3 linked regions of the Prochlorococcus marinus str. MIT 0918 genome follow. The main gene of each other region encodes a partner of the protein of the gene in region 2 in a complex. Links are inferred from orthologs where the notes say so. Each region holds a gene or a part of one and is shown on either strand. Other genes may lie near its edges. The genes, in order: O5636_RS07830, O5636_RS08485 and nuoH.

Region 1 (3,113 bases), 120 kb from region 2 along the record:
GACAGCAGCTATGATTACCTCTCAAAATCCAGAGCATTTCTTATCTGGAAATAATCTTTTAGGCATACCTTTAAATGATATTCAATTGCGAATTGGAATTAATAATGCACTACAAATTCGAACAAAGAGGATAGCTAAATTTTTAACAGAAAATGGCGAGCTCAAATCGATTGCAAGTAACAATGGATGGTGGGAATCAGGAGATGCTGCAGAATTAGTTATTGATAATCAAATGCAACAACTCAAAATTCTTGGAAGAAGAGATACAGCTATAAATTCTGGTGGGGAAATTGTTTTCCCAGAACAATTACAAATCAAGCTTCTAGAAGCTGCTCAAAAAAAAAGCATTCCAATAGATTCCTTATTGCTTCTACCTATAAAAAATATGGAGTGGGGAGAACGAATAGTTGCACTTGTAAGATTCAATGCAGAAACAATCAACATTAGCCATCAACCATTTTTATCAAAATTGAAAAATATTACTAATGATTGGTTACCTTATGAAAAACCAATGAATTGGTTCAATTGCCCAGAATTATCAAGAAATAAATTAGGCAAATGGGAACTTCAAAAATGGCAAGCCTGGGTCAAGGCTAAAGAGAACTAATACCGTGGTTAACAGCAGCTGATTCTAACCAGAGATGAATCTTATTTGGCAACTCACACAAAGAACGTGTATCTGGATTGATCGACCGATGTCTTATTAAAGCAACTGCAACATTGGACCGATCTGATTGGAACTTGTATTGAACTTCAAAACTACTAATGTCTAATCTGACTGGACAAAGCTCAATAGCCAATTTTTCACTAATGCGAATGGGAGAAAAAAAATCCGCTTCACAATGAACAATTGGCAATGCAATCGATAAGTCTACTGCTAAATCTTTAGAGGATGGAAATATCTCAACTGCTTGAAGCCCATAGTTCTCAAGACTTTCTTCCCAAGCTTCATGACACCATCTAAGTAAATGGTGAAAATGAATTACCCCTGCAGCATCAGTATCACCAAACCGAACAGTACGCTGTAAATGCAAAAAATCTTCCCTCTTAATAGATTTCACAATAATCAGCGGTCAACAGAACCCATAATTACGTCTATTGAGCCAAGAATTGCCATAATGTCAGCCACTTTTGCACCCTTCAAAATATGAGGAAGGATTTGCAAATTATTTAGATCAGCAGCACGTATTTTAAATCGCCATGGAGTGACATCATTATTTCCTTGAATAAAGACACCTATTTCCCCTTTACCTGATTCTAAACGCGTATAAAGTTCACCTTGAGGAATTTTGAATGTTGGAGCAACTTTTTTAGCAACATATTGATAATCAAAACCTGCAAAAGGACTAGTTTTTCCTTCTTTCATTCGTGAAGCCTCAAGATTTTCTGTAGGGCCTCCAGGAATCATTTCACAAGCTTGTCGTAAAATTTTTAACGATTCACGCATTTCCTCAATTCTGACTCGATAGCGGGCATAACAATCACCTTCTTTTTCACAAGCAATTGCCCAATCAAAATCGTCATAACACTCATAATGATCAACTTTTCTTAAATCCCAAGCCACTCCAGATGCACGCAACATTGGTCCGGACAAACTCCAATTCAGTGCTTGATCTTTCGATATCGCACCTAAACCTTCAATACGACGTCTAAAAATTGGATTATTAGTAATTAGTTTTTCATATTCATCAATCTTTGGACCAAACCAATTGCAGAAATCTTGGCATTTTTCAAGCCAGCCCCATGGCAAATCAGCAGCAACACCACCAATGCGAAAATAATTATTATTAATTAATCTTTGACCGGTTGCAGCTTCCCAAAGGTCATAAATCATTTCTCGCTCTCTAAAAATATAGAAAAATGGTGTTTGGGCTCCCACATCTGCCAAAAACGGTCCTAACCAAAGCAGGTGATTTGCGATTCTATTTAATTCCAACATTAATACTCGAATGTAGCTAGCTCGCTTTGGAATAGATATATTTGCCAAGCGTTCTGGTGCATTTACCACAATTGCTTCATAAAACATCCCAGCCGCATAATCCATTCGACTTACATAAGGCACATACATTACATTTGTTCTATTTTCAGCAATTTTCTCCATGCCACGATGTAGATAACCAATGACTGGCTCACAATCAATTACATCCTCTCCATCAAGTGTGACTACTAAACGCAAAACACCGTGCATCGAAGGATGATGGGGGCCAAAATTAACCACCATTGGCTCCGTTCGCGTTTCAAGCTGCGACATGGTGCCAAACACATAAAGGGATACTTTAGATATTAGGTAGTTGTTATGAAAGAAGAATCAAAGGTTGTCACATCCAATTTCAAACACACACCTGTTTTGGCTAAAGAATTATTGGAAGCAATTAGCAAACTCCCCAATGTATTACTGGAAAAAGGCATGATGGTTGATGCAACTATTGGAGCTGGGGAGCATGCTGCCTTAGTACTTAAAAGTTTTCCAAGTTTTAACATTATTGGCTTAGATCAAGATCCAAATGCCATTGAAACAGCATCCAAACGACTTCTTTCCTTTGAATCCAGAGTAAAACTTATTTCATCTAATTTTGCTGATTTTATTCCCCAAGAAAAAGTTGCTTGTGTTTTTGCTGATTTAGGCGTAAGCAGTCCTCAAATCGATCATGCCAATAGAGGCTTCAGCTTTCGTTTTAATGGACCAATTGACATGCGAATGAATCCAAGCAAAGGCATGACAGCAAAAGAACTAATAGAACAATTAGATGAAAAATCTCTTGCTGATCTGATTTATAAATACGGAGAAGAAAAGTTTTCTAGACGAATAGCAAGAAAAATCAAAAATGACCTTTTAATGAAAGGTCCTTATGAAGGCACTACTGAACTTGCATATGCCATAGGAGGATGTTATCCAAATAAATTAAGGTATGGTCGCATTCATCCAGCAACAAAAACTTTTCAAGCACTACGCATTGCCATTAATAATGAAATAGAAGCTCTTGAGAAACTTTTAAAAACAGCTCCAAATTGGCTTTTACCTGGTGGAATCTTTGGTGTGATTAGCTTTCATTCTCTTGAAGATAGATTGGTTAAACACTCCTTTACAAAAGATGATCGACTTAGACGCCTCA
Region 2 (3,041 bases):
CAACTAGTGCAACATTGCGCCATGATCCTGCCCGCCTTTCAAGAGCTGTGATGCATTTTTACAGAAAATATAAAAGAGAAAATTAATATGCATCTTGCATTTCGTAAAAGTCTGGCTGAATATAGTCTTTTCTTAATGGCCATCCTTTCCAATCTTCTGGCATTAATAATCTTTTTAGACGTGGATGACCATCGTAAATAATACCAAACATATCAAAAGTTTCCCTCTCTTGCCAATCAGAACCTCGAAATATTTTATAAAGAGATGGTACAGTTAAATCCCCATTTCTATCAAGGAATACTTTTAACCTTACTTCTCTAGGTTGCTTGCTTTTAAAATAATCTTCTATAGAAATTAGATGGTAGAAAGAAACTAGATTTGCACCTGGGCCTTCATCATATCCGCCTTGACATTGAAGGTAATTAAATCCTATTTCTTTTAACTTTAATACAACATCAATCAGTTTGCTTGGTGCTAAATTGATAATTTCTATTCCGATATGATCAGGTGCACTGTTTGTATGCTCTAATCCTTCATTTGTTAAAAAGTTGCTGATAGGACCAGTCTCATTGACTTGCTCTTTTTCAGAAATATTTTCAATTTTATTGCTCTCTTCTTTTTCCATGATTAGATTAATTTAATTAATTCAGTTAGAAGAAGTTTGTTTTTCTTCTTCTCTTTCTTTTTTAGTTTCTATTTTAATATTTGTTGAAGGGTTTAGCATTATAGATTCATCATCAGTTTTTAAATTTAAGTATTGGCCATTAGTTAATGGTGAAACTCTTTTCATTTGATGTGGAATCGTGAAGTAACGATGAGTTGGAGCTATTTTTTCTCGATCAGTAAATGATTCATTCCCTACTTTTTTTCTTAGCTTTATGACTGCATCAAAGATAGCTTCTGGCCTTGGAGGACAACCTGGTAAATAAAGGTCTACGGGAATTAATTTGTCCACTCCCCTTACAGCAGTAGTTGAGTCTGCACTGAACATTCCCCCTGTAATGGTGCAAGCCCCCATAGCAATTACATATTTTGGATCTGGCATTTGCTCATAAAGTCTTACTAAAGCCGGTGCCATTTTCATTGTCACTGTCCCTGCCACTATTAAAAGGTCTGCTTGTCGTGGTGAACTTCTAGGTACAAGTCCAAACCTGTCAAAGTCAAATCTAGAACCAATTAAAGCAGCGAATTCTATAAAACAACATGCAGTTCCATATAAAAGCGGCCATAAGCTGCTTAATCTTGCCCAATTATGAAGATCATCAAGGCTTGTAAGAATTATGTTTTCGCTTAGGTCACTAGTTATTTGCGGTGCACCAACTGGGCCACAAGTAGCCTCACGAATGTCTCGAATAGCATCTTTTGAAGGAAGATCAGTCACTTAATTAGCTCCATTCAAGTGCTCCTTTGCGCCAGGCATATGCTAGTGCAACAATTAGAATTGAGATGAATATGAGCGCTTCAATAAATGCTAATAAACCAAGCTTGTGAAATGCAACTGCCCAAGGATAAAGAAATACAGTCTCAACATCAAAAATCACAAAAACAAGCGCGAACATGTAATAACGAATATTAAATTGAATCCATGCACCACCTATAGGTTCCATCCCTGATTCATAGGTCAGCTCTCTTTCCCCGGATTTGCTTAATGGAGATATAAGTTTGTTTGTGACTAATGCCAGAATGGGCACAGCCGCTGAAATTAAAAGAAAGCCAAGAAATGCGTCGTAACCCTGAAGAGCAAACATGATGCATCAAAAACTTTATTATTATTTTGACACTCACTTAAGCGCACTTTCCTAGATAGAGTTGGGTTGTGTGAAAGTGCAAACGGTGAGCGATGAACTGAACAATGCATTTGATCAGTCTAAATCCAATGAAATGGAATTTAGTACTGATGATGGTGCAAAACAAAACTCTGATCAAAAAAAACCAGATCTCCCGAGAGATCTTAGTTTTAATAGATTTGAATGCAGAGGTTGTGGTTATGTTTATGACCCTAAAGAAGGCCTTAAAAAATATGGAATTCCTCCAGGGACCTCTTTTTTAGATCTTGACCAAATAAGTTTTAGATGCCCAGTTTGCAGAGCAAGATACCCAGCGTATAAGGATATAGGAGCTAAATTTGAACCTGCTGATGGATTTGAAGATAATGTGGTTTATGGCTTTGGTTTTAATACTCTTCCACCAGGGCAGAAGAATGTACTTATTTTTGGTGGGTTAGCTTTTGCTGCTGCTTGTTTCTTGTCCCTCTATTCCTTGCATTAAGAAAATCATGAAAAAACTACTAGTTTATTCTTTCAATCTCATATTAATTCTCTGCCTAGGCTTAGGTCTAAGTGGGTGTGTTACAACTACAAGACTTCCTACTCAACAAATGAGCCCATGGGAAGAAATTAAATTAGCGAGCGATGATAATCCATTAGATATTGGATTTGTAGACGATAGTCATGGGTTTTTAGTAGGGGCAAATAGGTTGATTCTCGAAACAAATGATGGTGGAGTTACTTGGCAAGATAGAGACTTAGAAATTCCGAGCGAAGAAAATTTTAGGCTAATGAGTATTGATTTTAAAGGTGAGGAAGGATGGCTGGTGGGCCAACCTAATTTGATTATGCATAGTGATAATGCTGGGAAAACCTGGACTCGTTTATTACTTGGAAATAAATTACCAGGAAACCCTTATTTAATAACTACTCTTGATAAAGACTCAGCTGAACTCGCGACTACCGCAGGTGCTGTTTATCAAACAACTGATGGAGGAAATAATTGGGAAGCAAGGGTTGCTGAAGCTTCTGGTGGGGTTAGGGATTTGCGTAGAAGAGATGATGGGTCTTATGTAAGCGTTAGTAGTTTAGGAAATTTCTTTGTCACCTTAGATAAAGAAGATCAAACATGGCAGTCTCATCAAAGGGCTAGTAGTAAGAGAGTTCAAACATTGGGATTTCAACCTAATGGACAGCTTTGGATGCTTTCAAGAGGAGCTGAAATTCGTTTAAATGAACAAGCTGATGATTATGAGAGTTGGTCAAAACCAATTA
Region 3 (3,142 bases), 130 kb from region 2 along the record:
CTAATACCTGAGCTGCAGCAACAAAACTTGCATTTAATAAAAGATATAACCCTGCTACTGACATAAACACACCACCCAAAAGGAAGGCTGAGTAAACAATATTATTTATTAATACAACTCCCAGACTTCCACCAATAATTATAATTGTAAGAATTAAAAAGCAAATTTGTTGCGTACTACTAACTATATTCATTATTACTCTTCCTCTATTTTGGATTGATTCATTTCCACGTTTTTGTTATCACTAACGTCTTCCTTGTTAATTAAGTTCAATACTTCTTCTGGTAATTTACCTGCTCGAGCTGCGTTGGGAGTTAATTCATGAGGATCCATTATTCCTTTAGGTAGATAAGCAAGTTCTTTTAAAGGGATTACAGATGGATCAGTAGTAACGTTCGTCGGGAGTCTGCCTAGAGCTACATTATCAAAATTAAGACTATGGCGATCAAAAGCTGCTAATTCATACTCCTCTGTCATTGATAAACAATTAGTAGGGCAGTATTCAACACAGTTTCCGCAAAATATACATACTCCAAAGTCAATTGAATAATTACGAAGTTCTTTCTTTTTAGTCTCTTTATTCATTACCCAGTCAACAACTGGAAGATTGATTGGACAGACTCTTACACATACTTCACATGCAATGCATTTATCAAACTCATAATGAATTCTTCCTCTATATCTTTCTGAAGGAATTAATTTTTCATATGGATACTGAACAGTAATGGGACGCCTGCGCATATGGTCAAAAGTTACTGCTAGACCTTGCAAGAGGTATTTACCAGCGCTGACTGCATTTTGACTATAATCTGCTACTTTTTGAAAAAAGCTAGTCATGTGAATGCAATTACTTATTTAGATAACCCAATACTTTGATATTACAGGGATTTCTAAAGAAATAAGTGCCTTTACTTTTAAAATTGTATTTTGTTTTCAATTGCTAATTCGAAGGTTTCTTTTTTATCCTCCAAATGCAATAGGAAATGCCAACTTAAGAGCTGCAGTGAAGAGTAAATTTACAAGAGCAATAGGAAGCAAGAATTTCCAACCTAGATCAAGTAATTGATCTATACGTACTCTTGGTGTAGTCCATCTAAGTAAAATTGCTAAGAAAACTAAAAGAAAAGTTTTGAAGACGGTCATTACTATTCCTATAGAAGCTGTAATGATTTGCACAACCGGTGCATTTGCTGTTTCACCCAGAATGTTAGTTAACCATTCAATTGGAATAGGAAAGCCCCATCCACCTAGATATAAAATTGATACTAATAAAGAAGATAAAACCAGATTTATATAACTTCCTAGATAAAAAAGAGCAAATTTCATGCCAGCATATTCAGTCTGATATCCTGCTACTAATTCTTCTTCTGCTTCTGGAAGATCAAATGGCAGTCTTTCACATTCTGCAAGTGCACATATCCAAAAAATCAAAAAGCCAATTGGTTGCCTCCATATATTCCAACTAAAAAAACCAACAGTATTTTGTTGATTAACAATATCTATAGTGCTGAGAGAGTTGCTCATCATTACAATTGCTAAAACAGCTAGTGCAAGAGGTATTTCATAACTAATTGATTGTGCGGCTGCTCTTAAACCGCCTAATAAAGAATATTTATTATTTGATGCGTAGCCACTCATTAATAAACCAATAGGTTGAATACTACTTAATGCAATCCATAAGAAGATTCCAATTCCAACATTACTAATTAGTAAATTTTGACCAAAAGGGATAATTAACCAAGAAAGTATTACTGGTACTAAAACTAAAACAGGGCCAACAGTAAATAGTAAATTATCAGCTTTTGCAGGGATTATGTCTTCTTTAACAAGGAGCTTCAATCCATCTGCCATCGGCTGCAAAATACCGAGAGCACCGGCATATTCGGGTCCAATCCGTTGTTGAGCAGCTGCAGAAATTTTTCTTTCGAGCCAGACTGTAACTAGTACTCCAATTAAAGCAACAGATAGCACTAATAACATTGGGAGTGGCAACCAAAGAATATGAGAAATCTCTGGAGGAACACCTATCCCTTGCAAGAGGTTATTGAAGCTCAATTCAATGTCTAAGCCTGTATTCAAGGGAGAATAAAAATCTCTCTTAAGAGTAGTGAAAAATCTTACTAATTACTGTGTATCAAATTTACTCGTATTAGTTATTAGCTCTCTCTTCTAATGCTTTCCATGTTCGATTTTTTTCACCTGTATATATCTGCGTAGGTCGAAAAATACGATTAGCACTAAGTTGTTCCCTCCAATGCGCGAGCCATCCAGCAACTCTTGAAATAGCAAAAATAGGGGTAAAAAGATCTCTTGGGATGCCTAGTTTTCTATAAACCAGTCCTGAATAAAAGTCAACATTTGGATATATACCACGAGGCCCTAACAAAGGTCCTGCATTTTGTTCTACTGCTTTTGCTACTTCATACATTTCATCTTTACCAAATCTAGCAAAAAGATCTTCTGCAAATTCTTGTAAAAGTGATGCTCTAGGGTCTTTTACTTTATATTCTCTATGCCCAAACCCCATGATTTTGCTTTTTTGTGCAATTGCATTATTTAAATAGTTATTTGCCTTATCAGGAGTGCCAATAGTTTCGAGCATTGCTATAACATCTTCGTTTGCACCACCATGCAATGGCCCTGCAAGTGTTCCTACTGCTGAAGCGATAACAGCATATGGGTCAGTCAAAGTACTTGCTGTTACGCGAGCACTAAATGTGCTCGCATTAAGGCTATGTTCTGCATGAAGTATTAAGCATCTATCAAGTACTCTTGCTGCTAATGGGTCTGGTTCGCGCTCGGTGAGCATATAAAGGAAATTTGCAGAATATGGTAGGTCGTCTCTAGGTTGTATTGGATCTTGTCCTTTCCTAATTAATTGGAAAGCAGCCACCATTGTTGGGATTTTGGCTATTAACCTGACTACCGCATCGTAAATATATTCGGGATTATCAATAGCTCTTCTTGAATAAAATAAACCTAAAGATGCAGCACTTGATTGCAATGCATCCATAGGGTGACCAGTTGCTGGGAAACATTTCATCATGTCCCTAACTCGGAAACTTAATCTCCGATGCATTTGTACAGCATTTTCAAAATCTCTCAGTTCTTGAGAGCTTGGGAGATTTCCCCATATAAGAAG

What was found.
Region 1: the proteins of O5636_RS08485 (region 2) and O5636_RS07830 are in contact, whole or in part, in a cryo-EM structure (PDB 6ZJN), measured with the Thermus thermophilus proteins. The link is inferred for Prochlorococcus marinus str. MIT 0918 from one-to-one orthologs. Residues at the interface, in WP_096411116.1 of Thermus thermophilus: Glu45, Ser46, Asn48, Pro50, Ala51, Gly52, Glu53; in WP_223903221.1 of Thermus thermophilus: Met26, Thr27, Asn29, Gly31, Pro32, His34.
Region 3: the proteins of O5636_RS08485 (region 2) and nuoH are in contact, whole or in part, in a cryo-EM structure (PDB 6KHJ), measured with the Thermosynechococcus vestitus proteins. The link is inferred for Prochlorococcus marinus str. MIT 0918 from one-to-one orthologs. Residues at the interface, in WP_126986108.1 of Thermosynechococcus vestitus: Gly6, Tyr7, Glu8, Tyr9, Phe10, Gly12, Phe13, Leu14, Ile16, Cys17, Ser18, Pro21, Ala24, Leu25, Ala27, Ser28, Leu31, Arg32, Pro33, Ser35, Arg40, Leu41, Thr42, Thr43, Tyr44, Glu45, Ile51, Gly53, Ala54, Trp55; in WP_126985484.1 of Thermosynechococcus vestitus: Gln8, Lys26, Trp29, Leu30, Pro33, Met34, Met37, Leu38, Leu83, Ile84, Phe85, Lys86, Glu87, Asp88, Val89, Leu90, Pro91, Ala92, Thr100, Ala104, Val107, Ile108, Phe111, Leu112, Tyr114, Ile115, Ile125, Ser126, Leu128, Phe133.

What each region holds. Positions count from the first base shown.
Region 1 is NZ_CP114780.1:1,446,215-1,449,327, reverse strand. The notes cover bases 160-3,113. They hold O5636_RS07830 (NAD(P)H-quinone oxidoreductase subunit H), read right to left. Parts: upstream 2,252-3,113; coding sequence 1,067-2,251; downstream 160-1,066. Other genes in these bases: rsmH (16S rRNA (cytosine(1402)-N(4))-methyltransferase RsmH), read left to right, coding at 2,297-3,113; O5636_RS07835 (acyl-CoA thioesterase), read right to left, coding at 594-1,061; O5636_RS07840 (AMP-binding protein), read left to right, coding at 160-607. Also shown: more of O5636_RS07840, read left to right, coding at 1-159.
Region 2 is NZ_CP114780.1:1,567,328-1,570,368, forward strand. The notes cover bases 68-2,949. They hold O5636_RS08485 (NAD(P)H-quinone oxidoreductase subunit 3), read right to left. Parts: upstream 1,749-2,949; coding sequence 1,386-1,748; downstream 68-1,385. Other genes in these bases: O5636_RS08470 (gluconeogenesis factor YvcK family protein), read left to right, coding at 68-86; O5636_RS08475 (NAD(P)H-quinone oxidoreductase subunit J), read right to left, coding at 83-625; nuoB (NADH-quinone oxidoreductase subunit NuoB), read right to left, coding at 647-1,354; O5636_RS08490 (rubredoxin), read left to right, coding at 1,882-2,268; O5636_RS08495 (photosynthesis system II assembly factor Ycf48), read left to right, coding at 2,276-2,949. Also shown: more of O5636_RS08470, read left to right, coding at 1-67; more of O5636_RS08495, read left to right, coding at 2,950-3,041. UniProt on the Escherichia coli protein: NDH-1 shuttles electrons from NADH, via FMN and iron-sulfur (Fe-S) centers, to quinones in the respiratory chain. The immediate electron acceptor for the enzyme in this species is believed to be ubiquinone.
Region 3 is NZ_CP114780.1:1,433,870-1,437,011, forward strand. What follows is about bases 21-3,003. They hold nuoH (NADH-quinone oxidoreductase subunit NuoH), read right to left. Parts: upstream 2,080-3,003; coding sequence 961-2,079; downstream 21-960. Other genes in these bases: O5636_RS07755 (NADH-quinone oxidoreductase subunit J), read right to left, coding at 21-193; ndhI (NAD(P)H-quinone oxidoreductase subunit I), read right to left, coding at 196-837; O5636_RS07770 (citrate synthase), read right to left, coding at 2,150-3,003. Outside these bases: more of O5636_RS07755, read right to left, coding at 1-20; more of O5636_RS07770, read right to left, coding at 3,004-3,142. UniProt on the Escherichia coli protein: NDH-1 shuttles electrons from NADH, via FMN and iron-sulfur (Fe-S) centers, to quinones in the respiratory chain. The immediate electron acceptor for the enzyme in this species is believed to be ubiquinone.